Regions from separate parts of the Streptomyces sp. NPDC047042 genome, predicted to be linked through region 3. Evidence: riboswitches for the same ligand, from Rfam matches in the RefSeq annotation. Region 3 holds a riboswitch; each other region holds the start of a gene.

Region 1 (7,460 bases), on a different contig from region 3:
AAGCCGGTCGTCACCATGACCGTGCCGACCGCCGAGGTGAGGCCGATCACCGCTCGTTCGAAGCGCTCGGCGACCTCGTCCGGGTCGCTGCCGGGCCGGATGATGTCGTTGCCGCCCGCGCAGAAGGAGACCAGGTCCGGCGCCTGTTCCCTGGCCTGCGGAAGCTGCTCGGCCACGATCTGGTCGAGCAGCCTGCCGCGTACCGCGAGGTTCGTGTAGTCGAAGTCGCCCTCCGGGCACCGGTCCGCGAGCAGTACCGCGAACCGGTCGGCCCAGCCGACGAAGGCCCCGTCCGGGCCGGGGTCGCCGACGCCTTCGGTGAAGCTGTCCCCCACCGCCACGTACGACCCGATCACCGCTCTGCTGTCATTCTTCGAATCGTCTGCCACAACAGAGCATGATTCACCTTCCGATGTGAGCTACGCGACCGTAGGAAGGACTTGACTGGCGGTGAGATAAGCCACTCGTCAAGTATTGGTCAACCCGGAATAATGGGAAGACGCAGCTCACGGACGCTGAAGCCGGAGATCCGGAAGTGGCTCCACGTCGTGCGGAACGCGAAGTGCCCAGCCGTGTACGGCTCCGGGTCGCGGTAGTCGAAGACGAGCCGCCCGTTGTTCCACCATTGGACCGTCGAGCCGGCCGAGACGATCCGCACCCGGTGCGGTGCGTTCGGGACCAGGAGCGGCTCCGTGTAATCGTGGATCAGGGGGCGCACACCGGCCTCGCCGACGTAACGGCGCAGCCGGGTCGTGGTGTTGGTGTTGGCGCCGTAGCCGACGTAATAGGTCTTGAGGTAGTCGTACTCGGCGAGGGCGCCGCCGCGCGGGGTGGCGAAGAGGTCGTCCGGGGAGCGGACGTCGACGGCGTTCCAGAAGTTGTTCAGATCCGAGACCCGGTCGTTCACCCCGCCCGCCGAGACCGGTGTCGCCGTGTACTCGATGAGGTACGGGCCCCGCAGCCTGCGCTTGAACCAGATGGTGGCGCCGCTCGGCACGTCGACCTCCAGGATGCCTCGGGCCGCCGTGACGCTGCCGCCGTCCTGGAGTTCGACGGCCCACTGGCCGAGGCCTCGGCGGAAGTCGTCATGGGCGAGGAGGCGTCCGCACGTGGCGGCACTGGCGCTTGTTGCCGGGGCGAGCGCGGTGAGAGCCGCGCCTGCGGCGAGGGCTCCGAAGGCTCTGCGGGTGGTCGTCACGAGGCGGCTCCTTGAGGCAGAAAGCGCTTGCACGGATAGGGAGTTGACTATCACACCCGCACACGCGCGCGTGAACGCGTCGAAGGCCGGACCCGGGAAACGGGTCCGGCCTTCGACGGCTGTCCTCGCCGCGAACGTTCGTCAGCCGACGGCGACGCCCTTCGAGCGGAGGTAAGCGACCGGGTCCACGTCGGAGCCGTAGTCCGGGGTGGTGCGGATCTCGAAGTGCAGATGCGGTCCGGTGACGTTGCCGGTCGCCCCGGACAGGCCGATCTGCTGGCCCGCGGTCACGGACTGACCGGCCGAGACGGAGAGCTGGGAGAGGTGGCCGTACTGCGCGTAGTAGCCGTCGGCGAGCTTGATGACGACCTGGTTGCCGTAAGCGCCGCCCCAGCCGGCGGAGACGACCGTGCCGGCGCCGACAGCCTTGAGGGAGGTGCCGGTCGGGACGACGAAGTCGACGCCCGTGTGGTAACCGCTGGACCACATGCTGCCCGCCACGTGGTACCCGGTGCCGATGGTGGCACCGGCCACGGGGAGGTTGAAGCCGCTGGAGCTGCCGGTACCGGTACCGGTGGCCTCGGCCGCCGTCGAGTTCGCGGCCGTCGCGCTCTCGGCGGCCGGCCGGGTGGCCTCTGCCTGTGTGGACTTGGGGGAGCTCAAGGACGCTTCCGCAGAGCCCGAGTTCGAGGCGGGCGACGAGGTCGACGCGGCCTTCCTGCCGATCGTCAGCTTCAGACCGGGGTGGATCAGGCTCGGGTCGGCGCCGATGGCGGTGCGGTTGTCCGAGTAGAGCTTCTTCCAGCCGCCGGCGACGCCCTGCTCCTGGGCGATCTTCGCGAGGTAGTCGCCGGCCCGGACGGAATAGGTCCGGGACTTCTTCGCGGCCTTTTGCGACTTCGCGGAAACCGCCTCGGCCGCAATGGATTTGGCCGTCACCGAAAGGGACGACACGGACTGAGTCGCGGACTCCGCCGTGACCGCGTGGGCGCCGGTGGCTCCCAGCAGCGGAAGAGCGAGAGCCGCTCCGCCGGTTCCGGCGACGGCTATCGAGCGGGTGAAGCGCTGGGACTTCGGACGGCGGTGCTTACCCTTCGCGGGCATGGCGAATTCCTTCTCCGTCGCCTGCGAGGTGAGCTGTCGGGTGCGGACTGGAGATGTCCGGCCACGCCTGGACGTGACTTGACCCCAAGCCTGTTCCGGAGACCGGAGCAGGCGTTCTACCTGTGGGTCCCCCGCTCCTGCCGTGGTCGGGTGGTCGAGACGGGATCCGGGCGGCGGCAGGATTGGGCGTCCGTCCGGATGGGTGGCGAACGTAAGCGACCAAGACGCACGGAAACAAGCCTGGGGTTCCCTGTGTACGGGTTTTCTGTGATCCACCCCAGAATTCCCGGTCACGATCCGTGAATTATCGATCTTTCCGTCGTGTGAACACCCTTAAAAGCCGCCGAAATTACGTGCACATGACGGCGACACACGGTCACGAATATGACGCTGCTCACTCGCCCGATTCACAGGAACCCGCATTCCCAAGCGAGTTGGAATCAATACGCCATAACGGACAGAAGCATCAGATGCGACGCAAGCGGAAAACTGCCGCATCGAGGTCACCCTTGAGTCCGGTTCGCAGGCCGTGGTGCAACAACACCGCACCTCGGTGGATTTCACCCGTTTCACGGCATTCGTAGACCGCCGAGGGGTCGAGCCCGCGGAGCCGCAGCGCCGGTACCGGCTCGCCGTGGTGCTGCGCCTGGAGCCAGGCGAGGACGACGGTCTCGTCCCCGAGCATGTACTGCACCGCGCTCAGCCCGCCGGCCGGGCGCCGCAGCCGGTAGAGGTCGCCGCGCTGCACGACGGGCCGGATCTCCTTGTAGAGCCCCACCCACTCCCCGGCCTCGGCCAGCTCCTCCTCCGTCCACGTCGTGAGGTCACCGCCGACGCCGAGCACCCCGGCCATCGCACTCACGAACCGGAACCGCAATGAGCTGACCCGGCCGTTCAGCTGGGTGTTCGGGCTGTCCGTGACCCAGGCGGCCATGACCCGCGCCGGATGGATCTGGCTGAAGCCCTCCTGGATGGCGAGTCGGTCCAGCGGGTCGGTGTTGTCGGAGGTCCACACCTGGTCCGTACGGGCGAGGACACCGAGGTCGATCCTGCCGCCGCCGCCCGAGCAGGACTCGAAGGCGACGTCGGGATGGGCCGCCCGCAGCCGGTCGAGGAGGGCGTACAGCCCGTGCACATGGTCGACCCACAGACGCTGCGGGTAGTCCTCACCGGGCCAGCCGGCGTCGCTGAAGCAGCGGTTGAAGTCCCACTTCACATAGTCGATCGGGGCGCTGGAGAGCATCGCGTCGAGCTGCTCCCACAGGTACTCCCGGACATCCTCGCGGGCAAGGTTCAGTACGAGCTGGTTGCGGAACTCCGTCCGCCTGCGTCCCTGCTGGAACTGCACCCAGTCGGGGTGCGCGCGGTACAGGTCGCTGTCCGGGTTGACCATCTCGGGCTCGACCCAGATGCCGAACTGCATCCCCAAGGCGTGCACGTACTCGGCCAGCGGCCTCAGCCCCGACGGGAAGCGGTCCGGGTTAGGCGTCCAGTCGCCGAGGCCGGCCCGGTCGCTGGTGCGGGCGCCGAACCAGCCGTCGTCCACGACGAACAGCTCGACGCCGATCGCGGCGGCCCGCCGGGCCAGTGTCCCCTGCTGCTCCTCGGAGATGTCGAACTCGGTGGCCTCCCACGAGTTGTAGAGCACGGGCCGGTCCTGGTCCGCGCCCGGTACGACGAACGCGCGCTGGTACGCGTGCCACGCCCGGCTCGCCCCACCGTGCCCGGAGTCGGTCCACAGCCCCGCGAAGACGGGCGTGGTGAAGGACTCGCCCGCCGCCAGGCGCAGCAGGCCCGAGTCGTCGTATCCGGCGCCCCCGGTGACCTGCACGCGCGCGTCGGGCAGCTGGGCGACGGCGATCCGCCACGACCCCGACCAGCCGAGCGCGCAGGCGTAGACCTCGCCGCGTTCCTCGGTCGCGTCGGTGTCGAGCGCCACCCAGGGCAGATGCTGGTGCCCGGTGTGGCCACGCCGGCTGCCGATGACCTTCTCACCGTAGGTGAGCTCGGTCCTCACCAGCCGGGACTCGGCGGCCCAGCGTCCGTGCAGCTGGGAGAGGCGCCAGCCCTCGCGGTCGGGGAGCGTCCAGGTGGCGGAGTCGGCGCGCAGCAGCTCCAGCGGGCCGGTCGCGTCGGTCGCGTCGTGGGTGAGGGTCACCCAGCGCTCGATCACGTCGTGGCGCATCCGGTAGTGCAGCGTGATCGCCAGCCCGGCATCGCGGAATCGCAGCCGCAGTTCGTCCCCGTCGGCGCCGGTCTCGGTCTCGGTCTCGTACGCCTCGAACCGCCATTCGGTGCCCCGGCGCTCCTCGGTCCGCACGGACAGCGCGGGCCGTACGAAGCGGGGGCCGCCCTCGACCGGGTACTCCTCACGGCCGTCGAGCGGGGACTCGAAGGGCCAGTAGTCCGGCAGCGGCCGCACGGCGAGCGCCTCCGCGTCGGCGAGGGCGATCCGCGGGCCCCAGTGCAGATGCAGCAGTTCGTCGTCCTCGGTGAGATGGACGGCGTAACTGCTCGTGGGCCCCGAGAGAAGCCACGTACGACCGGTGTCGGCAATTTCCAGCATCATGTCCCCACAGATTCGAACAGGCGCGCTCAAGCATCAACATCATCAGGGCCACGGCGTCCGACGGCAACGCCTGTGGAAAACTCCTGGGCCTGCTCACCCGTGTCGTATCGTCGAAGCGCGCCCGTCGACGAGCAGCGTCCGCGGGGCGGTGTGGGAGGGGAGCACTCGTGACGCAGCAGGTCCCGTCGACCGAGCCCGAGCTGGGCGGCGTACGAAACTTCCGTGACGTGGGCGGACTGCCCACCGTCGACGGTCGGCGGGTGGCGCCCGGACGGCTGTTCCGCAGTGGTCATCTCGCCCACGCGACCGACGAGGACGCGCTGTTTCTCGGCTCCCTGGGGCTGCACACGATCTTCGACTTCCGCAACTCGGCGGACATCAAGCTGGAGGGCCCTGACGTCGAGCTGCCGGGCGTGCGCAACGTGAACATCCCGCTGTCCGACCCGGCGCACGGGGCGGAGTTCTGGAAGATGGTCCGGGACGGCGATCTCGACGAACTGCGCAGCCTCCTGGCCGACGGCAAGGGCGAGCAGCGGATGATCGACTCCTACCGCGAGATCATCAGGGACCGCACGGCCGAGCACTCCCGGTTGCTGCACGCGCTGGCCGAGGACAGTGTCCCGGCCCTGATGCACTGTGCGGCGGGCAAGGACCGGGCGGGCCTGTCCATCGCGGTGACGCTGCTCGCCGTCGGGGTGGAGCGCGATGCCATCGTCGCCGACTACATGGAGTCGGACGCGCTGCACCGGCGCTACAAGGTGCGCCGCAACGGCGCCGCCGCCAAGGCCTACAGCCCCGAGGTACTGGAGCTGCTCAACCCGCTCTTCGGCACCCGCCCGGAGTATCTGACCTCGGCCATCCGGACGGTCGAGGAGACCTGGGGCAGTGTCGACGCCTACCTGGAGCAGGGCCTGGGTGTCACTCCGGAAACGCGGGAGCGGCTGCGCGAGCGGTTCCTCGACTGAACCGGTTGCCCACCGCCGGCCTCTACTGTTTCGTGCCCACCTCGAACAGCAGGTAGATGAAGCCGGCGAAGAGATGTCCGACCGCGATGTAGATGATCAGCCGGACCCACAGGGCCCGGGGGAACCGCTCTTCCATGTCCTTCATGACGTGACTCCGGTGGTCGGGCCGAGGCAGAGGGCCGTGGTGGGGCTCTGCAGCAGGGTGTGGACGAAGAGCAGGTCGGTGCCGGCGCGGCCGTCGGCGGCGAGGCGGTGCGGGGTCAGCGAGTCGAAATGCGCGCTGTCGCCGGGCTCGAGGACATGCGCGGCGTCGCCGAGGCTCAGCCGCAACCGGCCCTTGAGGACGTACAGCCACTCCTCGCCGGGGTGGACGCGCACGATGTCGCCCTGGGCGCCGTGCGGCACATGGACACGCAGGGCCTGCATTCCCCGTCCGGAAGCGCCGGCCTGCCAGTACGACCAGCCGCCCGCGGCCGTCGGCTCCATGTCGGCGGCGCGCACGATGGCGTCCCGGTCGGCGACGGTCTCACCGAGCAGCTCCGAAACCGTCGTACCGTAGATACGCGCGAGCCCGAGCAGCATCGGCAGGGAGGGCTGGCGTTGTCCGGTCTCCAGGCGGGAGAGGTGGGCGGGCGACAGCCCGGCGGCCCGGGCCGCGGCCTCCAGGGTGAGGGAGGCCCGACGGCGCAGCGCCCGCAGCTGTGGTGCGACGACGGGCAGGTCCTCGACCGGCCCGCCCTCTTCGGGGAGGCTCATGCCCCCATTCAGCCGCACGTTTACCTCTGAGGCAAATTCCTTGCCTCAGAGGCAAAAGACGCGCGACCCTCCTACCTGTTCGCCACCGCCTGCTTGACCAGGGTCTTCCCGAAGTCCCACATCAGCCCGCTCCCGCCGTGCGCGTCGTCCATCACGGCGGTGAAGGCGTCCACGAACCGGTCCACCTCCCGCTCCCCCACGACCAGCGGCGGAATCAGCTTGATCACCTCCAGATGGTCGCCGGAGACCTGCGTCAGGATCCTGTGCCGCTGCAGCAGCGGCACGACGACCATCTGCGCGAACAGCCCCTTGCGTGCGGCCTGGAGCATCGTCCAACGACCGCGCAGCTTCAGCGACTTGGGCTTCCCGAACTCGATGCCGATCATCAGCCCCCGGCCGCGTACGTCGGCCAGCAGCTCGTACTTGTCGACCAGTGCCGCCAACCGGGACCTCAGCAGCTCCCCGGTCGCCCGGGCGCCCGCGACGATCTGCTCGTTCTCCATGACCGACAGCACGGCGAGGCCCGCCGCCATGGCCTGGGCGTTGCCCCCGAAGCTGGCCGAGTGCACAAGGACGCGGTCGATCGACGAGTAGACCTTCTTGAAGATCCACTCCTTGCCGATCGTGGCGCCCACCGGCACATAGCCACCGGACAGCGCCTTCGCCACGCACACCAGGTCCGGCTCGACCCCCTCCTCGTGCTGGTAGGCGTAGAAGTCCCCGGTCCGCCCGAGACCCGTCTGCACCTCGTCGGCGATGAGCAGCGCCTTGTGCCGGTGCAGCAACTCCTGGGCCGCGCGCAGATATCCGGGGGGTGCTGCGTGCACACCCTTGCCCTGGATCGGCTCGACGATCAGGGCGGCCACGT
Region 2 (7,460 bases), on a different contig from region 3:
CCGTCCACGGCCTGGATGGCGTACGGGCTGAACGACGTCATACAGCAGCGGAAACTGATCCAGGGCTCCGAGGGCGACGAGGCGCACCGGCGCCGGTCCGCCGCGCACCTGGACGCGATGCTGGCACTGTGCGAGACGGTGCAGTGCCGACGCAGCCAACTGCTCGCCTACTTCGGACAGGACCCGGAGCCGGGCGGCTGCGGCAACTGCGACACCTGCCTGGCACCGCCCGAGACCTGGGACGGCACGGTCGCCGCGCAGAAGGTGCTGTCGACGGTGTGGCGGCTGGAGCGTGAACGGCGCCAGAAGTTCGGCGCGGTCCAGATCGTGGACATTCTGCTGGGCCGGCGGACCGCGAAGGTGATCCAGTTCGACCACGACCAGCTCTCCGTCTTCGGTATTGGGGAGGAACTCGCCGAGGGCGAATGGCGCGGTGTCGTACGGCAGATGCTCGCCCAGGGCCTTCTCGCGGTCGAGGGGGAGTACGGGACGCTGGTGCTGACCGAGGCGAGCGGATCGGTGCTGCGGCGCGAGCGGGACGTGCCGATGCGGAAGGAACCGAAGAAGGCCGCGACCTCGCGGTCGGCCGGTGGCGGCGGCCGGGGTGAGCGCAAGGCGAAGGCGGCGGCGGTCGAGTTGCCCGCCGACCTGCTGCCGGCGTTCGAGGCACTACGGGCCTGGCGCGGTGAACAGGCACGTGAGCAGGGAGTTCCGGCATACGTCATCTTCCATGACGCCACGCTCAGGGAGATCGTCAGCGTCTGGCCCGGCTCGGTGGCGGAGCTGGGCGGAATCAGCGGAGTGGGCGAGAAGAAGCTCGCCACATACGGGGAGGGCGTGCTGAAGACGCTGGCGGCGCTGGGCGGGGCGCCGGTGTCCGGGGCAGCAGCAGGGCCCAGCCCCACGGGCGGCGACGGCGACGGCGGCGGTACGGGCCCCGGGCCGGAGTCCGACCAGCGAGGGCCGGACGACTGGCCCGAGATGGAGATGGAGCCCGAGCCGGAGGACTGGATGTAGACCGGCGGCCCCCGGCTGCCCCCGGGCCACATCGTTCAGCTCGACGCGGTGATGGTGCCCGTCACCTCGCCCAGGCCCACGCGGGTGCCGCCCGGACCCGGGGCCCAGGCGGTGAGGGTGACCTCGTCGCCGTCCTCCAGGAAGGTGCGCTTGCCGGTGGGGAGGTCGATGGCGTCCCTGCCGTTCCAGGTGAGTTCGAGGAGGGAGCCGCGTTCGCGTTCGGTGGGGCCGCTGACCGTGCCTGAGCCGTAGAGGTCGCCGGTGCGCAGGGAAGCGCCGTTGACGGTCATGTGGGCGAGTTGCTGGGCGGCCGTCCAGTACATGCTGGAGAAAGGGGGTTCGGAGATGGTGTGGCCGTTCACGGCGACGGAGATACGCAGGTCGAAGCCGCCGGGTTCCTCCTCGGCGTCGTCGAGGTAGGGAAGCAGGGGGTGGGTCCGGGCAGGCGGCGGAACCCGGGCATCGTCCAGGGCGTCCAGCGGGGTGATCCAGGCCGAGACGGACGTGGCGAAGGACTTCCCGAGGAACGGGCCCAGCGGGACGTACTCCCAGGCCTGGAGGTCGCGGGCGGACCAGTCGTTCAGGAGGCAGAGGCCGAAGACGTGGTCGCGGAAGTCGGACAGGGCCACGGGGCTGCCCATGGGCGACGGTGTGCCCACCACGAAGCCGACCTCCGCCTCGATGTCCAGGCGGACCGACGGACCGAAGAGCGGCACCGGGTCGGTGGGGGCCTTGCGCTGGCCCGAGGGACGTACGACCTCGGTGCCAGAGACCACGACCGTGCCCGAGCGGCCGTGGTAACCGATCGGCAGGTGCTTCCAGTTGGGAGTCAGTGAGTCGGCGGCGTCGGGGCGGAAGATCTGGCCGACGTTCCGGGCGTGGTTCTCGGACGCGTAGAAGTCGACGTAGTCCGCGACCTCGAAGGGGAGGTGCAGCGTCACGGAGGACAGGGGGTGCAGGAGCGGGGCGACCGTCTCCTGGTGGGACGGGACGGTGACCCAGGCGGTGAGGGCGCGCCGGATGTCGGACCAGGTCGTGCGGCCCGCGGCGAGAAGCGGATTGAGGGTCGGACGGGCCAGGACGGAGACATAGGGGGAGCCGAGCGCGGCGGCTGCCGCACCGGCGTCCAGGACGTGGTCGCCGAGACGGACGCCGACCCGGCGGTCCGTGGAGCCGGCCGGGGAGAACACGCCGTACGGCAGGTTGTGCGGGCCGAAGAGGTCGCCCTCGGGGACATCGAAGGGGGGCATGGGCACTGCCTCGCTCTCGTGTGTCGTCAGTCGAAGCCTGTTGTCGGGCTCGGCCGTTGTCGTGGCCGTCTGGATGGCTGGTGCGGCGCGGATCCGTCCGCGGTCGCGGGCTGGGGGTCGTCTCGTGTGGTCATGTGGTCGCGCCACAGGTTACGGGTGGGCGGCCCGAGTCGTCGTTCGGCAACGCGTGGTCGCTGTGGGCCCTCACCTACTCCCCGCATCCCTACCGCTCGCGCGGATCCTCCGGGCGGGAGCAGCGGGGGCAGCGGGTGGGGTTCGTCGGTGGTCGGCCGGTGTTGACCGTATGCGAACTCGGCGGTCGTACGCGGGAGTTGTCGGCCGACCAGGTCATAGCCGCGACCGGCCACCGCGTCGACACCGCCGCGATGGATCTCCTCGGGCACGAGCTGCGCACGGAGCCGGCGATGATCCGGGGAACGTCGAGGCTCGGTGCCGGATATGTGTGGCGGTGGGGTACGGGTAGGCGCGGGTGGGGGCTGGGCGCCTCGCTCGATCTTGTGAACCAGGGGTTCACCGCATCGGGTTGTCGTGCTGATCGTGGCCTCCCGGGGCGGTGTCCGCGGCAGGAACTGGCCCTTGTGCCGGGGCTGTTGCCGCCCGGACGGCGAACGTCGTCCGGTTCGGGCGGCGACCGAGGGGTCGAACGATCCGTATTCTCTGGATCATGCCCGCTCCCACCTCATACGCACTTATCGCCACGGATCTTGACGGAACGCTCCTGCGCGCCGACGACACGCTCTCCGACCGGTCACGGACCGCCCTGGCGCGCGCCACGGCCGCCGGCGCCCGTCATCTGGTCGTGACGGGTCGCCCGGCGCCGAGAGTCCGGCCGTTGCTCGACGACCTCGGTGCCGGGGGGCTCGCGGTGTGCGGGCAGGGAGCGCAGTTGTACGACGCCGGCGCGGACCGCCTGCTGTGGTCGGTGACCCTGGACCGGGAGCTGGCGGAGACCGCGCTCGGCAAGATCGAGGCCGAGGTCGGGCAGTTGTACGCCGCCGTCGATCAGGACGGGGTCGACGGGCTCACGCTGATCGAACCCGGGTACCTGATGCCGCACCCGACGCTGCCCGCCGTACAGGTGCCGCGCCGGGACGATCTGTGGGCCGCGCCCATCAGCAAGGTGCTGCTTCGCCATCCGTCGCTGTCCGACGACGAGTTGGCGTCGGCGGCGCGTGGAGCGGTCGGTTCGCTCGCGACCGTCACCATGTCGGGGCCCGGCACCGTCGAACTGCAGCCATGCGGCATCACCAAGGCGACGGGGCTCGCGTTGGCCGCCGAGTATCTAGGGCTGTCCTCGTCCGCCACCATCGCCTTCGGCGACATGCCCAATGACATCCCGATGTTCGACTGGGCGGCCCACGGTGTCGCCATGGCCAACGCCCATCCCGAGCTCAAGGCGGTGGCGGACGAGGTCACCCTCTCGAACGAGGACGACGGGATCGCGGTGGTGCTGGAGCGGTTGTTCGGGCGGGGGAAGGGCTGGGAGGGCTGGGAGGACTGGGCGGACCGGGAAGTGCCGGTACCAGGGTCGGCACCGGCACCGGCACGGGCACGGGCCGTGGCACCGTCATCGGCCTCGGTACCTGCCTCGGCTGCGACACGGGTCGGTCGGCAGTAGGGCCGGGTAGGCGGAAATGAGCCCGGGTGGGGCGGGCGTCGTGGGTCCGGCCCAGAGGACGCCCGCCCCACCCGGGCAGGGACGGTCGGCCTAGTAGGCCCCGTACACGTTGTCTATCGATCCGTATCGCGCGGCCGCGTAGTTGCAGGCGGCGGTGATGTTGGCGATCGGGTCGTAGGGGTCGAACGAGGTTCCGGCGACGTGGTACGCGGCGAAGGTCGGGTCGATGACCTGGAGGAGGCCCTTGGAGGGGGTGCCGGCTGCCGCGTTCGAGTCCCAGTTGTTGATGGCGTAGGGGTTGCCCGACGACTCGCGCATGATGTTGCGGTAGATGCCGTCGTACGTCCCGGGGATTCCCTTCTGCGCCATGATGTCGAGCGATTCGCGGATCCAGCCGTCCAGGTTGTTCGCGTAGTACGTCGTCGTCGACGACGCGGCCGACGGGGCGGCGGAGGCCGTCGTCGCGGTCAGGAAGGGGATGGCCAGGGCTGCGGCAGCCGTCGCGGTGATGGCGAGTGTGCGCGTGAGTGCGAGCGGGCGGCGAAGGGTTCGCGCGCGGTTGTGCTGACCTCGTGCGGGCATGGTGAGTCCTCTCCGGCGCCTACGAGGTGAGCTGTCGGGTTCGGGCGGGAGATGCCCGGCCGGGCGCGCTGCGGCGCGCGGCTTCACCCCTAGCCGCTCCGGCGTCGATGTCCGGACCGGCGGCTTACCTGGGTCCCCCGCTCCTGCCTGCGTGAGTCACATGTGGGTGGGTGGTGGTCTGCTCTACGGGCGGCGGCAGGATTCGGCGATCCGCCCGGTGTGGCGCGAAACGTATGCGAGAGCACACGTGTGGAACAAGGGGCGGAAATGCAGGACTTGCCCATATCGTGCACACATTGGGAATAAAACGGGCAAATGGTAAAGGATGGGTGGAGGGGTAACTTGCCTTTGTGAACGGGGAGTTTGCGGGGAGGAGGGGGTGTGGGTTGATTGACGGCGTGACTCGAATCACGAGGTGGGGGGTAGGGGTGGTCTCGATGGGGCGAGTGGTGAATTTGGGGTGTTTCGAGGTTTTTGGGACATGTGTCGGTCACCGGAAAGGGCCGGAGATGGGCGCGGTGTGCTTATAAATGTCCATGCTTTGGACTGATCAAAAACATTCCGGTCGTGATCCGATACCGCCCGGCCTGGACGGGCGGGCGCTCGCGGTGATCGAAACATGACCGGATACGCTGACTCGAGTGAGGGCAGCGACCTATCGACACACCGTGTGACCGCCAGTAGACACAGCAGACAGGAGATCCCTCGTGACCGTCGTCGGGCCGTTCGGGCTGAGCGTGCGGGACCAGGCTCTCGAAGCCGATGTCCAGGCCGGATTGGCGGCTGTCGAGGAAGGTTTGCTCGAAGCCACCAAGAGCGAGGTCCCCTTCATCACGGAGGCCGCGCAGCATCTCGTACGGGCGGGCGGTAAGCGTTTCAGGCCACTGCTCGTGATGCTCGCGGCGCAGTTCGGGGACCGGCACGCGCCGGGGATCGTGCCGTCCGCGGTGGTGGTGGAGCTGACCCACCTCGCGACGCTGTATCACGACGACGTCATGGACGAGGCCGAGGTACGACGCGGGGTGCCCAGCGCCAACACGCGCTGGGGGAACTCCGTCGCGGTCCTCACCGGGGACTTCCTGTTTGCGCGCGCCTCGCACATCCTCGCCGACCTCGGGCCCGAGGCGGTCCGGGTGCAGGCCGAGGCGTTCGAGCGGCTGGTGACCGGGCAGATCCTGGAGACCGCGGGACCGTCGGACGGGCGGGACCCCGTCGAGCACTATCTGGACGTGCTCGGCGGCAAGACCGGATCGCTGGTGGCGGTGGCCTGCCGGTTCGGGGCGATGATGTCCGGTGCCGACGACAGCGTCGTGGATGTGCTCACCCAGTACGGGGAGCGGCTCGGGGTCGCCTTCCAGCTCGCGGACGACGTGCTGGACATCGCGTCCGACTCCCACGAGTCGGGGAAGACGCCGGGTACGGATCTGCGCGAGGGCATTCCCACGATGCCCGTGCTGCGGTTGCGTGAGCGGGTGGCTCGACTGGGGCTGGCCGAGGACATCGCGCTGTGCGAGCTGCTCGACTCCGACCTGAGTGACGACGCCCGGCACGCGGAGGCGCTGGCCCGGCTGCGGGTGCATCCGGCGCTGGAGCAGGCTCGGCGGGACACGGTGCGGTATGCGGAGGATGCGCGGGCGGCGTTGGCGCCGTTGGTGGAGTGCGATGCGAAGGCCGCGCTGCTGGAGATGTGCGACGCGGTGGTGCATCGGGCGGGGTGAGGTTCGCCCCCGCCGCCCTTACCCGTCCCATCCCTTCCTGGGGGCTGCCGCCCCCAGACCCCCGCTACGGCCCTGGACGGGCCTTGTCCTCAAACGCCGGACGGGCTGACCATGCTGGCCGGCGCTGTATGAGCAGAGCATGTGCCCCTAAGGGTCGGGGGATGCGAGGCGCCTCCATGTCATCCCGTGGCAGTACGTGGAGTTGAGCCCAAGGTCTGACGATTCCCCACCTTCGATTTGGTGAGATGGAAACCACCACTCCTCACCGGTTCGGGTGAGAATGGCGGCTCAGGGTGGACAGAGTGTGGGACGGACAGCCGCCGCCGACGACGGAGGTAAGGCACACATGGCACCGTACGAAGAGGCCAAGTCCGGGGACCGGATCGAGGCCGGGATCGAGGCCGAGGACGTGCCGTCCCGGCGCCGTAAGGCCGCGCGTTATGCCGCCCCGGCCGTGGTGATCGGTCTGACGGTCGCGACGATCGGGCTGGTACCGGCGTTCGCCGGCTCCGGTGACCCCGATCTGCCGAAGATCAGCGCGCAGGAACTCATCGAGAAGATCGCCGCCTCGGACGTACAGCAGCTGTCCGGCACGGTGAAGATCAGTACGGACCTGGGGCTGCCCGACCTCGGCGGTCTGGAGAGCGGGCTGCTGTCGGGCGGTGGCCTCGGCGGGGATTCCGACGGCTCGGGGTCGGCAGCCGATCCGAGCGCCAAGCTTCTCGAACTGGCCTCCGGCACGCACACCGTACGCGTCGCCCTGGACGGTCCCGACAAGCAGAAGATCTCGCTGCTGGAGAAGGCCGCCGAGTACAGCGTGATCCACAACGGCGACGAGGTGTGGGCGTACGACAGCGCGTCGAACGAGGCGTTCCACGCGACCGCGCCCGAATCCGCGGGCAAGCACGAGAAGGGCGAGGGTGCCGGCAAGGGCAAGGACCCGGTTCTGCCCGGCGACGACGTGCCCGCCACGCCCGGTCGGCTCGCCGAGGAGGCCCTTAAGGCGGTCGACGACACGACCTCCGTGACCGTCGACGGGACGGCCCACGTCGCCGGCCGGGACGCGTACAAGCTGGTCATCAAGCCGAAGGAGTCCGGCTCCACGGTCGGGGCGATCAGCGTCGCCGTCGACTCGAAGACCGGGACGCCGCTGAAGTTCACGCTCACCCCGGCGAGCGGCGGGGCCGCTGTCGTGGACGCCGGGTTCGTCGACGTCGACTTCGCCAAGCCCGCCGCCTCCACCTTCGACTTCAC
Region 3 (7,460 bases):
CTGATAGCGATCGTCGCCAACAGCTTCGCGACGCGGTGGATAGCGACCGCCACGGCCGACCCGTCCGGCGCGGACACCCTCGGGGCGACCGTCATAGCGCCCATAGTCGAGGAGTCGGCGAAGGCCGCCGCCATCCTGCTCATCTACCTCTTCCGGCGGCGTGACTTCACCGGGATCGTCGACGGTGTCGTGATCGCCGGGATCACCGCCACCGGCTTCGCCTTCACCGAGAACATCCTCTACCTCGGCACCGCGTTCGGCACCGACCAGCTCACCGGGGACACCGGTATCGCGTCGGTCACCGCGGCGACCTTCTTCGTGCGCGTCGTCATGTCGCCGTTCGCGCACCCCCTGTTCACGGTCCTCACCGGCATCGGTTTCGGGATCTCCGCGCGCTCGGGCGAGCGTCAGCGCGTCCGCCGGGTGCTGCTGCCGCTGACCGGGCTGTTGCTCGCGATGAGCATGCACGCCCTGTGGAACGGCTCGTCGACGTTCGGCGAGTTCGGCTTCATCGCGGTGTACGCCGCGTTCATGCTGCCCGCCTTCGGGCTGCTGACCTGGCTGGTCATCTGGACACGCCAGCGCGAACTGCGTACCGTGCGCGCCGAGTTGCCGGCGTACGCGCTGGCCGGCTGGCTGACCCCGGGCGAGCCGTACGCCCTCGGCTCGATGCGCGCCCGCCGCCTGGCCCGCGAGTACGCCCGCCACCACCTGGGCAGACCGGCGGGGCGCGCGGTGGCGCAGTACGAGGCGTACGCCACCTCGCTCGCGTTCCTGCGTCACCGGGGGCGCCTGGGCCGCGCGGGCGCCGACTTCGTCGTACGGGAGCAGGAGCTGCTGGGCGAGCTGTGGCAGCGCAGGGCGGTGGCCCGCCCGGCCCTGGACCACGCGGCGCGCGCCATCGCACCGGCGCCGGTGCACGTACCGCCGCAGGCCGCCTGGCCGGCGTACGGCCAGCAGCCGTACGCCCAGCAACAGCCGTACGGGCCCCAGGGGTACGGGCAGCAGGGGCACGGGCCCCAGGGGTACGGGCAGCAGCCGTACGGGCCGGCGAGCCCGTACCCGGCCTACAACCCGTACCGCTCCTAGACCTTCACCTCTTCACAGCACCACACCGGTACTTACGCCGAAGCCGCCGTCAAGGTCGCGAGTTCCGCCTCCGTCAGTTCCAGGTCCGCGACCGCGAGCAGCGGCGGGAGCTGGTCGGCCGTGCGGGCGGACGCGATCGGGGCCGCCACCGTGGGCTGGGCGGCGAGCCACGCCAGGGCGACCGTGGCGACCTCCGCGCCATGTGCCTCGGCGACGGAGTCCAGCGCGGCCAGGACCTTCCGGCCGCGCTCCGACTCCAGGTGCTGGGCGGCACCCTGGGCACGCCGGCTGTCGACCGTCGTACCGGCGCGGTACTTGCCCGTGAGGAAGCCGGAGGCCAGCGCATAGTAGGGGACGGCGGCGAGGCCCGTACGGGAGGCGATGTCGAGTCGCGGGCCCTCGTAGGTGTCGCGCGAGACCAGGTTGTAGTGGGGCTGGATGGCCACGTACTTGGCCAGGCCCTCACGGTCGGAGAAGTCGAGGGAGGCCTGGAGCCGCTCGGGCGAGATGTTGGAGACGGCGATGTGCCGCACCTTGCCCGCGGTCACCAGTTCGTCGAGGGCGCCGATGATCTCCTCGACGGGCACCTCGGGCTGGTCGAAGTGCGTGAAGTACAGGTCGATGTGGTCGGTGTCGAGGCGGCGCAGGGAGGCGTCGGCGGCGGCCTTGATGTTGGCGCCCGAGAGGCCGGGGAAGTCGGGGTGCTGGCTGACCTTCGTGGCGACCACGATGTCCTCGCGGTTGCCGCGCTTCTTCAGCCACTTGCCGATGAGGGTCTCGGACTCGCCGCCCTTGTTGCCGTCGGCCCACGCCGAGTAGACGTCGGCGGTGTCGACGAAGTTACCGCCGGCCGCCGCGTAGGCGTCGAGCACCTCGAAGGAGGCCGCCTCGTCGGCGGTCCAGCCGAAAACGTTGCCGCCGAGGGCGAGCGGGAAGACCTCTAGGTCCGATGATCCGAGCTTACGAAGAACAGTCATGTTCGTCGTCAACGCCCGCGGCGGAGATGGTGATTCCGATCCGTTCACGAAGGTCGTGTGAACAGTCGTATGAACAGTCGTGTGAACAACAGAACGCCGGTAGCCATGACGTCGGTTGCGAACGTCAGGACTACCGGCGGAAAACCGGGGAACGCGTCCCTTACGGGTTGAGGCCCATGCTGCGCAGCCAGGCCATCGGGTCGATGCCCGCGCTGTCCGTGCTGCTGGTGTGCACCTCCAGGTGGAGGTGGGCCCCGGTGACGTTGCCGGTGGCGCCGACGCGGCCGATGACGTCACCCGTGGCGACCTTCTGGCCGACGGTGACGTTGATCGAGGACTGGTGGGCGTACCACAGCTCGGTGCCGTCATCGAGGGTGAGGATGGTGCGGTAGCCGAACGAGCCGCTCCAGCCCGCCTCGGTGATCGTGCCGCTGTGGATGGCCTTGAGCGGCGTGCCGGTGGGCGCGGCGAAGTCGAGGCCGGTGTGGTAGCCGGAGGACCACAGCGCGCCGGCCTGGCCGAACGTCGAGGTGATCGTGTACGAGGAGGTCGGCAGCGTGTACTGCTTGGCGAGCTCGGCGAGGCGCGCGGCCTCCCGCTTCGCCTCCGCGGCTTCCGCGGCCGCCTTCTTCGCGGCGGCGGCCTTCTCGGCGGCCTCGCGCTTCACCTTGGCCGCCTCGGCGGCGGCCTTCTTCGCGGCGGCGTCCTCGGCGGCCTGCTGGACCTTGGCCTCGGCCTGGTCCTTCTGCTGCTCGGCCTGGAGGATGATGCGGGCCCGCAGGGCCTCGCCGGCGTCGCTGGTGCCCTGCTCGGTCTCCTCGGTGGTGACGCCGACGCTGCTGAGCGCGGTGGCGGAGCCCTGGGGCTCGTCGTCCGAGTCGTCGTTCGTGAAGGGCGAGCCGACCGAGGGCAGATCGGGGATGGAGATGGAGACCGGCGGCTTGCCGGTCTGCGCGGTGGCCATGCCGGCCCCGCCGACAGCGGCTATGACGCCGACGCCGAGAACGGTGGAGCTGCGGGCGAGCCCTCCGCGCTGCTTGCCGACGCGGTGCCGGCCGCGAACAGGTCGGGTGGAGTCCGCGGTGGGATTCCACTCCTCCCAGGGGCCCTCGTCGATACGGCGACCGCCGAAACCGAAGGTCGGGATCTTGCCGTCCTCGGTCTCGCCGCTGCGCTGGCTCGGCATGAACGGGGCCTCGGGGGCAGCCGGGTTTGACGCCACGTGGGCGTGCTCCTTTCCTTCCTTCTCGCCTACCGGGTTAGCTGACGGGTTCGGAGCAGGAAGGTCTCCTACGCGCGTATACCTGCCGTGTTGCCACGGAGGCGGACGAGCGATTCACCCCAAGTTGGTGGTTCCCCGGTTCCCTTGCGGGATTCGGCGCGTGCGCACGGAGCCGACTCTTGTGACGGCTGGGACAACCGCGCTGCGTTATCGAACGTTAATAGACCTGGACACCTGATTCCAAGCTGTTCCCGTTGATCGTTAACCCTTTTCCGGAGGACTTTCCGGGTCACCACCGGTGAAAATCGGGCGAGTTGACCCGGCCGATGTGACCAGTCAGTAGGCCGTCGCCCGCGCGCGGGGTGACCTGGGGGGACGAGCCGGGAGCGGTCGGGCCGTAAAAACGACTCAGGGCCGGAAACCAGAAGAACTGGTTTCCGGCCCTGGGCCTTCAGTAGCGGGGACAGGATTTGAACCTGCGACCTCTGGGTTATGAGCCCAGCGAGCTACCGAGCTGCTCCACCCCGCGTCGATGAACACAACTATACGCCATCCGCGCGGCCCCGATCACCACGTTTGATCGTCAGCCCGGCAGATGGGCGTTGGGAGCCTTGGCCCGCTCCTCGTACTCGGGCAGTACGACGACGTCGACGCCCTCCCCCGTGAGCAGCCCGGTCCCGTCCGCCGCGACCACGAAGGTGTCCGGTTCACGCCAGGCGGTCACCACCCGGCGTACGCCCGCGTCGAGGATCAGCCGGGCGCAGGGCGCGGGCCGGGAGGCCCGGCGGGCGCAGGGTTCCAGGCTGCTGTAGACGGTGGCCGTCCGAAGCCGGGGGTCGGCCGGGGCGAGCTTCGCGAGGGCCGCCTCCTCCGCGTGCACGACCGGGTCGCCGCCCTCGCGGGAGTGGCCGCGCGCCAGTTCCGTACCGTCGGCGGCGACCACCACCGCACCCACGCTGAACGCCGTGTCCGACGGCGGACAACGCTCCGCCAGTTCGCACGCCAGTGCCAGCCAGTGCCGGTCGGCGGCGGAGACGGCCGGGCCGGCGCCGGGTGCGGTGGGCTCGTACCGCATGAGGACGACGTCCTCGATTTGGCGGGTCTCGGTCAGCCGGAGCCGGCCACCCTGGTAGGCGCCGGGGCCGAAGAGGCGGGGGGCGTCGGGGTCGCCGACGAAGAGGGGCGCGAGGACGAGCTGGAGTTCGTCGGCGAGGCCCTGCTGGAGGAGCTGGGTGTGGACGGTGCCGCCACCCTCGACCATCAGACGCCGTACGCCTCGTACGTCATGCAGGTGTTCGAGCAGGGCCCGCCAGTCGAGCGGGCCGGGGCCAAGGCCGACCACGTCCACGTCGGCCCCGAGGTTCGCGTGCCGGGCCTGTTCGGCGCCCTTGTCCGTCGTGTAGACGACCTTCTCGCCGCCGGTGTGCCAGAAGTTGGCGGCCGGGTCCAGTTCGCCCGATCCGCTCACCGTCACCTTGAGCGGGTACTCGGGCTTTCCGGCCGCCAGCCGCGCGGCCCGCCGCTCGGGCGAGTTGACCAGGAGACGCGGGTTGTCGGCGCGGATGGTGCCGGCGCCGATGAGGATCGCGTCGCTGGACGCCCGTACCTCGTCGACCCGGTCGAAGTCGGCGGGGCTGGAGAGCAGCAGCCGTTCGGGGCCGGTGTCGTCCAGATGGCCGTCGAGGGAGACGGCGGCGGACAACAGGACGTGGGGGAAGGGCATGAGGGCACTCTCTTCAGGCGCTTACCGGGTCGCCGACCGGACCACAGCTTGGTTCAAGTTTTAAACAAACCTACACTGGTCGCATGACGACCCGCTGGCTCACCCCCGAGGAGCAGCGCGCGTGGCGCGCGTACATCTCGGCCTCCCTGCTCCTGGAGGACGTGCTCGACCGGCAGCTTCAGCAGGACGCCGGGATGCCGCACCTCTACTACTCGATCCTGGCCTACCTCTCCGAGACGCCCGAGCGGCGGCTGCGGATGACCGATCTGGCCGCGCAGCTGAAGATCACGCGCAGTCGTCTGACGTACGCGGTGGCACGGCTGGAGAAGGACGGGCATGTACGCCGCGAGGCCTGCAAGTGGGACAAGCGGGGCACCGTCGCCGTCCTGACCGACGAGGGGATGGCGGTGCTGGAGCGCACGGCCCCGGGGCATGTCGCCACGGTCCGCGCGGCCCTGTTCGACCATCTGACGCCGGAGCAGGTGGGCCAACTGGAGGAGATCGGCACGCGGATCGGCCAGGCGCTGCAGGGTGACGGGGCGGAGGCGGTACCGGAGGGTCTGCCGTGGCTGCGCCGGTCCTCCTCGTCGTGCGGGTCCGAGGACTCGGGCACATGAGCCGCGCCACAAACTCGTTGCTTTAACTTTGAAACATGGGGTAAGGTCACCATTCGAGTGAGGGTCTGCTTCAAATCTTAAGCAAAAAGGCAGTAGCAGCGACCGAAGCAGATCCGAGGATCGATCGAGACCAACGGGAGACCCGCATGCCCGACTTCCCCGCCGCCACCCAGCGCTCCCGTGTCCGTGTGCCGCTGCGCTTCCACGACGGCTACAGCGTCGACACCGAACTGGTCACCTTCCACGGTCTGACCGACGGCCAGGAGCATGTGGCGGTGGTCATCGGCGACCCGGCTCCCGGCACCACCCCGCTGGTCCGTCTGCACTCCGAGTGCCTTACGGGCGACGTCTTCGGCTCGGCCCGGTGCGACTGCGGCCCGCAGCTGCGCGAGGCCGTCGAGCGCATCGCCGAGCGCGGCGGCGTCCTGCTCTACCTCCGCCAGGAGGGCCGGGGCATCGGCCTCTACAACAAGCTCGACGCGTACGCCCTCCAGGACGAGGGCCTCGACACCTACGCCGCGAACGCCGCCCTGGGCCTCCCGGAGGACGCCCGCGACTACACGGCCGCGGCCCAGATGCTCCAGGCCCTGGGCATCGACTCGCTGGACCTCCTCTCCAACAACCCGGACAAGGCGAACCAGCTGCGGGGCCTGGGCATGGACGTCCACGACCGCGTCCCGACCGGCGTGTTCTCGACCCCGGCGAACGTCCGCTACCTGCGCGCGAAGGTGCTGCAGACCCACCACACGCTGCCGCTGGGCGAGCTGGGTGGCGTCGGCGGGATCGGCGGGCACGGCGGCCTCACGGAGCTGAGCGTCGGCTGACGTCGGTTGACGGAGGCGAACTCCGGCTGGGTGCGGGGTTCGTTCCAAGAGGGCGCAGGGATGAGAGGGCTGCGGCGAAGGCTGCTCGCAGCGACCTCCGCGCCCTGGCTGATGAGGGCGTCATCGTGCGACCGGACCTGGCACAGGCCGAGCGCTCAGCGCACCCTTTGCGAGCTCGCCTGGGAGTGGGCGGGCCGCTGAGCTGCGGCCCGCCCGCTCACCAGCCACTCGGCGGCGAGCATTCGTCACCGGCGTGACCGGCGCCGCTTCACTGCCAGAAGACCTCTTCCACGATGATCTGCGGGTCCGCGACGCGCCGAATGAAGGTGTAGATCATCCAGCCGTGTCCGCTGTCGAAGAGCAGGACGCGGGCGCCGTTCGGTTCGCTGGACTGAACCGGCTCGACCATCATGCCGTCAGGAAGATCCACATCAGCGTCGATGCCCCGGAAGTAGGGGTCTTTCGCCGTGACCAGCTCGGCACGCGCGGCATCGACAATCTTCCGCACATGCTCCGGAAGCGAATCACGGGCCGCCTGGGCCTTGAGCCTCCAGTCCATCTGCCACGGCGGACCCATGAATCCGTCGTCGGTCACTGGCCGGGCTCCAGCCGTCGTACCTGGTGGCGGATGTTGGACGCCTCTTCCAGGAGTTCCCTGGCTTCGGCGATGTCGGTGGAATCCGACGCGCGGCGATGGAGATCCTTCATGTGGGCGTCGAGCTGCGGATCCCGGGCGATTGCGTACTCCCCCCACCAGCGGGCCATGAATGCGGGCACCGTGCTGATGTCGTACGCATCGGCGACGGCCCACTTCCAGTGCTTGTCGAAGTCAGGAAGGAGCTGGGGGGCGTACCCGGCGATGGCCTCACGTAGTGCCTTCGGGTTCCGCTCGGGCATGGGCGGGACGGCCGGTGTCGGTTCGGCGGCGTGGGCGGTCATGACCAGTGAACTCCTTCGACGCGTCGTGGTTACGACCATAGTCCGCTCCCCGTCTTCTGGGTGGCCTGT
Region 4 (7,460 bases), on a different contig from region 3:
TCCTCGCCCACCCCGAGCAGCGCGCCCGTCTCCAGGCCGCCCTCGCCGTCGAGGACTCCTCCCTCCTCGAAACCGGCATCGAGGAACTCCTGCGCTACGACGGCCCCGTCGAGCTGGCCACCTGGCGCTTCGCCACCCGGCCGCTCAGCATCGGCGGGCAGGACATCGCGACCGGCGATCCCGTCCTCGTCGTACTCGCCGCCGCGAACCGGGACCCGGCGCGGTTCGCCGACCCCGACACCCTTGACCTCGGCCGCCGGGACAACCAGCACCTCGGGTACGGGCACGGAATCCACTACTGCCTCGGCGCACCGCTCGCCCGGCTGGAGGGGCGCAGCGCCCTCGCCACCCTCCTCACCCGCCTCCCCGACCTGCAACTCGCCGTGGATCCGGCCGAGTTGAGATGGCGGGGCGGGCTCATCATGCGTGGACTGCGCACCCTGCCCGTCGAGTTCACGCCGACGACCGAATCGGGCGGGATTTCGTAGGCGGCGCGGTAGTCGGCGCGGTAGCAGGTCACGGCAAGGTGACGCCCCGTCAACAATGTGATCTTCACGTGATCTGCGCGGCATGAACTTGTGACAACTGATCGTCTGCCGATACGTTCGAGCACTAGTGCGACGCCCCCGCAGTATTCGTCGCGCTGTCCCCACTGTCTCGCGAAAGGCCACCGCATGCTCTCCGGGAACGGTCGTCACCGTCGCCCCCGTCAGGCCCCGGCTCTGCTGGTCGCGGCCGGCGTGACCGGCTCCGCCATGGCCCTTCCGCTGCTCGCCGCGAGCGGCGCCAGCGCGGCCAGCGGTGCCACCTGGGACAGGGTCGCGGAATGCGAGAGCGGCGGCTCCTGGAGTGACAACCCCGGCAACGGGTTCTACGGCGGGCTCCAGTTGACCCAGACGGACTGGGAGAAGTACGGCGGCCTCGCCTTCGCCCCGAGCGCCGACCAGGCCAGCCGTTCGCAGCAGATCTCCGTCGGCGAGAAGATACTCGCCGACCAGGGGGCCGGGGCCTGGGAGGCCTGTGCGGTGCTGTCCGGACTCGGCAAGGACACCAGCCCGGCCGACGTCGACACCGGGGTGGCCGGGAGTGGGACCGAGGACGACACCTCGGGGCCGGGTACGGCGACCGAGTCGGGGCTGGGGCTGGGGCTGGGTACTTCTTCCAGTTCCTCCTCGTCTTCGTCCGCAGGCTCTTCCGCAGACTCTTCGTCCGCCGGCTCTTCGTCCGCAGACTCCTCTGCCTCGTCCTCCTCCTCGTCGGGGGCGCCCACGCCCTCCGGGTCCCCTGGCGACGACTCCGCGGCCTCCGGCGACTCCTCGGGCTCCGCAAAGCCCTCCGGGTCCTCCCAGTCCCCCTCGCCGTCCGCGGCTGCGGCCGACGCCGCCGACGGGGCCGACTCGGGTGACTCGGTCGCCCCGGCCGCCTCGCCGGTCCCTTCCTCGCCGTCGGCCGGTACGGGCGAGGGGCAGGAAGGTGAGAGTTCATCCACAGATGCGACAAATGGGAAAGAGTCGGACAACTCCCAGCAGTTCGTGGGAATCGGGATCGACGGCAGCGGCAGCCTGACCACTCCCGGCACCGGGCGTCACCGTGGTGACGCCGAGGGGTCGTACACCGTGCGTACCGGAGACACCCTCTGGAGCATCGCCGAATCCCTTGACCTCGCCGACGGATGGTCCGGGCTCTTCGCCGAGAACGAGAACACCGTCGGCACTGATCCCAATCACATCCTCCCCGGTCAGACCCTCGCTGTCGGTGTCGAACCGGTGCAAAAGTAGGCGGAGTTCGCGTCACGATTCGAGCTGAATGTCCGTTATGGATGCGGTGAGAGATAGATCTCAGAAGCCCTGATCGTCTTTGTATTTCAGAGGATCAGCTGTTTACGGTCGTCATCGCCCGCCACAGTGGGCCCCGTCGGTCGCAACGCCGAATCCTGCCACCGGCCGCACGGGAACAGTCGTCGCTGTCAAGCGCCGTAGGCAGGAGCGGGGGACCCAAGGTAGGCGCCGCACCGGGCAGTTGTCCGGAGCGGCTCGGGGTGAAGCCGTACGCCGCCCGACAGGGGCGTACGGCCGGGCAACTCAACCGGCCCGAACCCGACAGCTCACCTCGCAGGCGTCGGTGAGGGGATCTTTCATGCTGTTTTCCGGCAAGGGCAAGCACCGTCGTCCGTCCAAGGCCAGCCGCGCCGTCGCCATCGCCGGCGTGACCGGTGCCGCCGTCGCCGCTCCGCTGCTCGCGGCCGGCTCCGCCTCCGCCGCCACCTCCGCCGAGTGGGACGCCGTCGCCCAGTGCGAGTCCGGCGGCAACTGGTCCATCAACACCGGCAACGGCTACTACGGCGGTCTGCAGTTCTCCGCCTCGACCTGGGCCGCGTACGGCGGCACGGCGTACGCGTCCACCGCCAACCAGGCCTCCAAGGCCCAGCAGATCGAGATCGCCGAGAAGGTCCTCGCGGGCCAGGGCAAGGGCGCCTGGCCGGTCTGCGGCGTGGGCCTGTCCAGCGCCGCGTACGACGGCGGTGCGAGCGGCAACACGGGCGCCGGTACGGGCGACAACTCGTCCAGCAGCAACAGCAACAGCAGCAACAGCGGCTCCAGCAACTCCGGTGAGACCGCCACCCGCTCCACCGACAACCAGCAGGCCTCCCGTTCGCAGGATCGGCCCGCCGCGAAGAAGACCGTCACCACCCCGACCGGCAAGAAGGTCAAGAAGGGCGACGGCGAGTACAAGGTCGTCAAGGGCGACACCCTCAGCGCGATCGCCGAGGCGCACGACGTCAAGGGCGGCTGGCAGAAGCTGTTCCAGCTGAACAAGGACATCATCGACGACGCCGACTTCATCTACCCGGGCCAGCAGCTGCACCTCGGCTGATCCCGGTCACCCGCACCGGCTCCGACACCTCCCCCAAGCGGTTCGGAAAGCGGCCGGTGAGAAGGTGAACCGCAGGGCTCTCACGCCCGTGCCCTTCATTGTGAGGGCCTCGTGAGGGCCACCCCCGTCCCCCACGGGCTCCCCGCCCCGGTGCGTTCTCCCCCGTACGCACCGGGGCGGGGCTTTTTGTTCCCAGGGGGAACAATGTTTACCCTCGGTTCCGTCCATGTTCCGTCCAGGGGGTGGTCGGACGGCTGGCCGATCGCCCGGAGCCGGTTAGGCTCATCATCGCGGAGCCGCCGCGGCCCCGTACTCGCGAGGCCCAGCAGCCCCGCGTACCCCGCGTCACATTCCATAAGGAGATGCTCGTGCCGTCCATCGACGTCGTCGTAGCCCGGGAAATCCTCGACTCGCGAGGCAACCCCACCGTCGAGGTCGAGGTCGGCCTCGATGACGGCAGCACCGGTCGTGCCGCCGTCCCGTCCGGCGCCTCCACCGGTGCCTTCGAGGCCATCGAGCTGCGCGACGGTGACCCCAACCGCTACCTCGGCAAGGGTGTCGAGAAGGCCGTCCTCGCCGTCATCGAGCAGATCGGCCCGGAGCTCGTCGGCTACGACGCCACCGAGCAGCGCCTGATCGACCAGGCCATGTTCGACCTGGACGCCACCGACAACAAGGGCTCCCTCGGCGCCAACGCCATCCTCGGCGTCTCCCTCGCCGTCGCCCACGCCGCGTCCGAGGCCAGCGATCTGCCCCTGTTCCGCTACCTCGGCGGCCCGAACGCGCACCTGCTGCCCGTTCCGATGATGAACATCCTCAACGGCGGCTCCCACGCGGACTCCAACGTCGACATCCAGGAGTTCATGATCGCCCCGATCGGCGCGGAGTCCTTCTCCGAGGCGCTGCGCTGGGGTGCGGAGATCTACCACACCCTCAAGAAGGTGCTGAAGACCAAGGGCCTGTCCACCGGTCTCGGCGACGAGGGCGGCTTCGCCCCGAACCTCGAGTCCAACCGCGCCGCGCTCGACCTCATCATCGAGGCCATCAAGCAGGCCGGTTACGTGCCCGGCGAGCAGATCGGCCTGGCGCTCGACGTCGCCGCGTCCGAGTTCTACAAGGACGGCAAGTACGAGTTCGAGGGCAAGTCCCGCACGGCCGCCGAGATGACCGAGTACTACGAGGAGCTCGTCTCCGCGTACCCGCTCATCTCCATCGAGGACCCGCTGTACGAGGACGACTGGGACGGCTGGAAGACCATCACCGGCAAGCTGGGCGACAAGGTCCAGATCGTCGGCGACGACCTCTTCGTCACCAACCCGGAGCGCCTCGCCCGTGGCATCGAGGAGGGCTCCGCGAACGCCCTGCTCGTCAAGGTCAACCAGATCGGCTCGCTGACCGAGACCCTGGACGCCGTCGAGCTGGCCCAGCGCAACGGCTTCAAGTGCATGATGTCCCACCGCTCCGGCGAGACCGAGGACGTCACCATCGCCGACCTCGCCGTCGCCGTGAACTGCGGCCAGATCAAGACCGGCGCCCCGGCCCGCTCGGACCGCGTCGCCAAGTACAACCAGCTCCTGCGCATCGAGGAGATCCTCGACGACGCGGCGGTGTACGCCGGCCGCAGCGCCTTCCCGCGCTTCAAGGGCTGAGCGGCCGTGGCGGCCGTGGCGTCCGTGGCCGCAGAGGCTTAGGCAGCGTCGTACGTACGTCCCCGTACGCGGTCCCGTACCGTGTGCGGGGACGTACGCGCGTGTGAACGGGAGGCGGGAACATGGCCGTGAAGGACCGGGACCGGTTCTCCACCGCGACCAGGATCAAGCTGCTCGGCGAGCAGACGGCGGCCCGCGTCTACCGTTCGCAGACCAAGCGCCAGGCCCGCCGCTCCCGTCTGACCGGCCGGGCGGCCCTGCTCGCCCTGGTCCTGTGCACGCTGGTCGTCGCCCTCGCCTACCCGATAAGGCAGTACGTCTCCCAGCGCGCCGACATCGCCGAGATGGAGCGCGAACGCGACCAGGCCAGCCGGCGGGTCGAACAACTCCGCGACCTGAAGGCACGCTGGCAGGACGACGCGTACGCGGAACAGCAGATCCGGCAGCGGCTGCACTATGTGATGCCGGGCGAGACCGGTTACGTCGTGATCGACCCGGACGCGGCGAAGCAGTCGCGCGTCGACCTGGGCGCGGCCGACCGCCCCTGGTACGCGAACGTCTGGGACGGCGTGGACAAGGCCGATGCCGCCCACCAGTGAAGTGAACGGAACAGAGAAGACAGGTATGGACACGCCCCCGCCCTCCACCCCGCGCACCGAGCCGACCGACGCGGACGTCGAGGCATTCAAGGAGCAGCTGGGCCGCCCCCCGCGCGGGCTGCGCGCCATCGCGCACCGGTGCCCCTGCGGGCAGCCGGACGTCGTCGAGACGGCGCCTCGGCTGCCGGACGGCACGCCCTTCCCCACGACGTACTACCTGACGTGCCCGCGCGCCAATTCGGCGATCGGCACGCTGGAGGCGAACGGCGTGATGAAGGAGATGACGGAACGGCTGGCGACGGATCCCGAGCTGGCCGCGTCGTACCGGGCCGCGCACGAGGACTACATTCGGCGCCGGGACGAGATCGAGGTGCTGACCGGGTTTCCGAGCGCGGGTGGGATGCCGGACCGGGTGAAGTGCCTGCATGTGCTGGTGGCGCACTCTCTGGCCGCCGGGCCGGGGGTGAATCCTCTCGGGGACGAGGCGATCGCGATGCTGCCGGAGTGGTGGGCGAAGGGGGCGTGTGTGGTGTCGGGGGAGTGAGTTTCGCCCCCGCCGCCCCTACCCGTCCCATCCCTTCCTGGGGGCTGCGCCCCCAGACCCCCCTTTCGCGCTGCCGCGCTCGTCCTCAAACGCCGGACGGGCTGGAATGGGCCGGTGCCGTGCTCGTCCTCAAGCGCCGGGCGGGCTGGTATGGGCCGCTGAACGTGCTCGTCCTCGAACGCCGGGCGGGCTGGTATGGGCCGCTGAACGTGCTCGTCCTCGAACGCCGGGCGGGCTGGTATGGGCCGCTGCCGTGCTCGTCCTCACATGCCGGGCGGGCTGGAATCGACCGCTGAACGTGCTCGTCCTCGAACGTCGGGCGGGCTGGAATGGACTGACCATGACCCGTGTCGCCGCCATCGACTGCGGTACGAACTCGATCCGTCTCCTCGTCGCCGATGTCGACCCGGACAGCGGTGCGCTCGTCGATCTGGACCGGCGGATGACCATCGTCCGGCTCGGGCAGGGCGTCGACCGTACGGGGCGGCTGGCACCCGAGGCGCTGGAGCGGACCTTCGCGGCGTGCCGGGAGTACGCCGGGATCATCAAGGAGCACGGCGCCGAGCGGCTGCGCTTCGTCGCGACCTCCGCCTCGCGGGACGCGGAGAACAGGGACGAGTTCGTACGGGGGGTGCTGGACATCCTGGGTGTCGAGCCCGAGGTCGTCTCGGGCGAGCAGGAGGCCGAGCTGTCCTTCACCGGCGCCACCAGGGAACTCGCGGGGCGCGACGACCTCGCCACGCCGTACCTCGTCGTGGACATCGGCGGCGGCTCGACCGAGTTCGTGGTCGGGGACGGTCACGTGCGCGGGGCACGCTCCGTGGACATCGGGTGCGTACGGATGACCGAGCGGCACCTGGTGCGGGACGGGGTCGTCCTGGACCCGCCGGGGGAGGAGCGGATCGCCGCCGTGCGGGCCGACATCGAGGCCGCCCTCGACCTCGCGGAGCAGACCGTGCCGCTGGGCGAGGCGCGCACGCTGGTGGGGCTCGCCGGGTCCGTCACCACGGTGTCGGCGATCGCGCAGAACCTGGCCGAGTACGACTCCGCGGCCATCCACCACTCCCGGGTCTCCTACGACCGCGTCCGCGAGATCACCGAGATGCTTCTCCGGTCCACGCATGCCGAGCGCGCGGCGATTCCGTCGATGCATCCGGGGCGGGTCGACGTGATCGGCGCGGGGGCTCTGGTACTGCTTTCGATCATGGAACGGATCGGCGCTTCGGAGGTCGTCGTGAGTGAGCACGACATCCTCGACGGCATCGCTTTTTCGCTCGCCTGACCCTCGACTGACCCTCGCCTGGCCCTCGGCTGAGCAGGCCGTACAACGTATGAGCGCACCTGAGGGGGTGTTCGCGGCCCCCCGGTGACGCCCTCTCGGGAAAGTTCGTGAAGTTCTTCACAAGGAATTCGGTCCTGTTGGGCGACGAACGTCGTCCGGAGGGCCTTTTCGGGGGCTCACCTGGGGTGGGAGCGTGCTCGGGGGAGCGTTCCGGCGGTGATTCCAGGGGGTGTTGCGGGGGGCTGGTCCAGTCCCCCCGGCGGCCCGGAAGAGCAGTTCACGCGGCATTGACATCGGGGCGTACCGCCCTCTGGTCCCCCTCGCGGAGCATGGGCCCGGCGAAGTGAGTCGCGCAGTGTAGCAGAGGGGGCGCATAAGCTTGTGAAGGGGCGCACGAGCGACCCCCCTGGGCCGGGTGGATACTCGATGGCATGAGCACCACGGAGCGTCCCAGGATCCTCGTAGTAGGCGGTGGGTACGTAGGCCTGTACGCAGCTCGGCGCATCCTCAAG

Evidence for each region. A riboswitch is a leader RNA that binds a small molecule or an ion and turns the genes downstream of it on or off. The one in region 3 is predicted to bind cyclic di-AMP.
Region 1: another riboswitch for cyclic di-AMP. It lies ahead of ABZ855_RS06955 (peptidoglycan DD-metalloendopeptidase family protein); the one in region 3 lies ahead of ABZ855_RS32605 (M23 family metallopeptidase).
Region 2: another riboswitch for cyclic di-AMP. It lies ahead of ABZ855_RS03075 (transglycosylase SLT domain-containing protein); the one in region 3 lies ahead of ABZ855_RS32605 (M23 family metallopeptidase).
Region 4: another riboswitch for cyclic di-AMP. It lies ahead of ABZ855_RS21205 (transglycosylase family protein); the one in region 3 lies ahead of ABZ855_RS32605 (M23 family metallopeptidase).

The regions. Positions count from the first base shown of each region.
Region 1 covers NZ_JBEYVP010000005.1:123,816-131,275, forward strand. The annotation lists gene ABZ855_RS06945 (SGNH/GDSL hydrolase family protein) at 1-356, opposite strand, end outside; gene ABZ855_RS06950 (DUF6250 domain-containing protein) at 479-1,198, opposite strand; gene ABZ855_RS06955 (peptidoglycan DD-metalloendopeptidase family protein) at 1,340-2,302, opposite strand; cyclic di-AMP (ydaO/yuaA leader) riboswitch at 2,306-2,465, opposite strand; gene ABZ855_RS06960 (alpha-galactosidase) at 2,769-4,868, opposite strand; gene ABZ855_RS06965 (tyrosine-protein phosphatase) at 5,039-5,836, shown strand; gene ABZ855_RS06970 (DUF6126 family protein) at 5,859-5,981, opposite strand; gene ABZ855_RS06975 (XRE family transcriptional regulator) at 5,978-6,592, opposite strand; gene ABZ855_RS06980 (aspartate aminotransferase family protein) at 6,664-7,460, opposite strand, start outside.
Region 2 covers NZ_JBEYVP010000002.1:260,543-268,002, forward strand. The annotation lists gene recQ (DNA helicase RecQ) at 1-1,017, shown strand, start outside; gene fahA (fumarylacetoacetase) at 1,053-2,267, opposite strand; partial or broken gene ABZ855_RS03070 (HAD family hydrolase) at 2,953-3,753, shown strand; gene ABZ855_RS03075 (transglycosylase SLT domain-containing protein) at 3,997-4,488, opposite strand; cyclic di-AMP (ydaO/yuaA leader) riboswitch at 4,492-4,657, opposite strand; gene ABZ855_RS03080 (polyprenyl synthetase family protein) at 5,196-6,206, shown strand; gene ABZ855_RS03085 (DUF2092 domain-containing protein) at 6,553-7,460, shown strand, end outside.
Region 3 covers NZ_JBEYVP010000031.1:116,905-124,364, reverse strand. The annotation lists gene ABZ855_RS32615 (PrsW family intramembrane metalloprotease) at 1-1,089, shown strand, start outside; gene ABZ855_RS32610 (aldo/keto reductase) at 1,122-2,066, opposite strand; gene ABZ855_RS32605 (M23 family metallopeptidase) at 2,227-3,288, opposite strand; cyclic di-AMP (ydaO/yuaA leader) riboswitch at 3,300-3,457, opposite strand; tRNA gene ABZ855_RS32600 (tRNA-Met) at 3,744-3,817, opposite strand; gene ABZ855_RS32595 (dihydrofolate reductase family protein) at 3,872-5,011, opposite strand; gene ABZ855_RS32590 (MarR family transcriptional regulator) at 5,095-5,628, shown strand; gene ribA (GTP cyclohydrolase II) at 5,775-6,452, shown strand; gene ABZ855_RS32580 (hypothetical protein) at 6,721-7,047, opposite strand; gene ABZ855_RS32575 (hypothetical protein) at 7,044-7,391, opposite strand; gene ABZ855_RS32570 (hypothetical protein) at 7,421-7,460, opposite strand, start outside.
Region 4 covers NZ_JBEYVP010000017.1:102,949-110,408, reverse strand. The annotation lists gene ABZ855_RS21215 (cytochrome P450) at 1-488, shown strand, start outside; gene ABZ855_RS21210 (transglycosylase family protein) at 675-1,778, shown strand; cyclic di-AMP (ydaO/yuaA leader) riboswitch at 1,962-2,133, shown strand; gene ABZ855_RS21205 (transglycosylase family protein) at 2,137-2,874, shown strand; gene eno (phosphopyruvate hydratase) at 3,243-4,523, shown strand; gene ABZ855_RS21195 (septum formation initiator family protein) at 4,646-5,122, shown strand; gene ABZ855_RS21190 (DUF501 domain-containing protein) at 5,148-5,666, shown strand; gene ABZ855_RS21185 (hypothetical protein) at 5,786-5,962, shown strand; gene ABZ855_RS21180 (Ppx/GppA phosphatase family protein) at 6,007-6,948, shown strand; gene ABZ855_RS21175 (NAD(P)/FAD-dependent oxidoreductase) at 7,380-7,460, shown strand, end outside.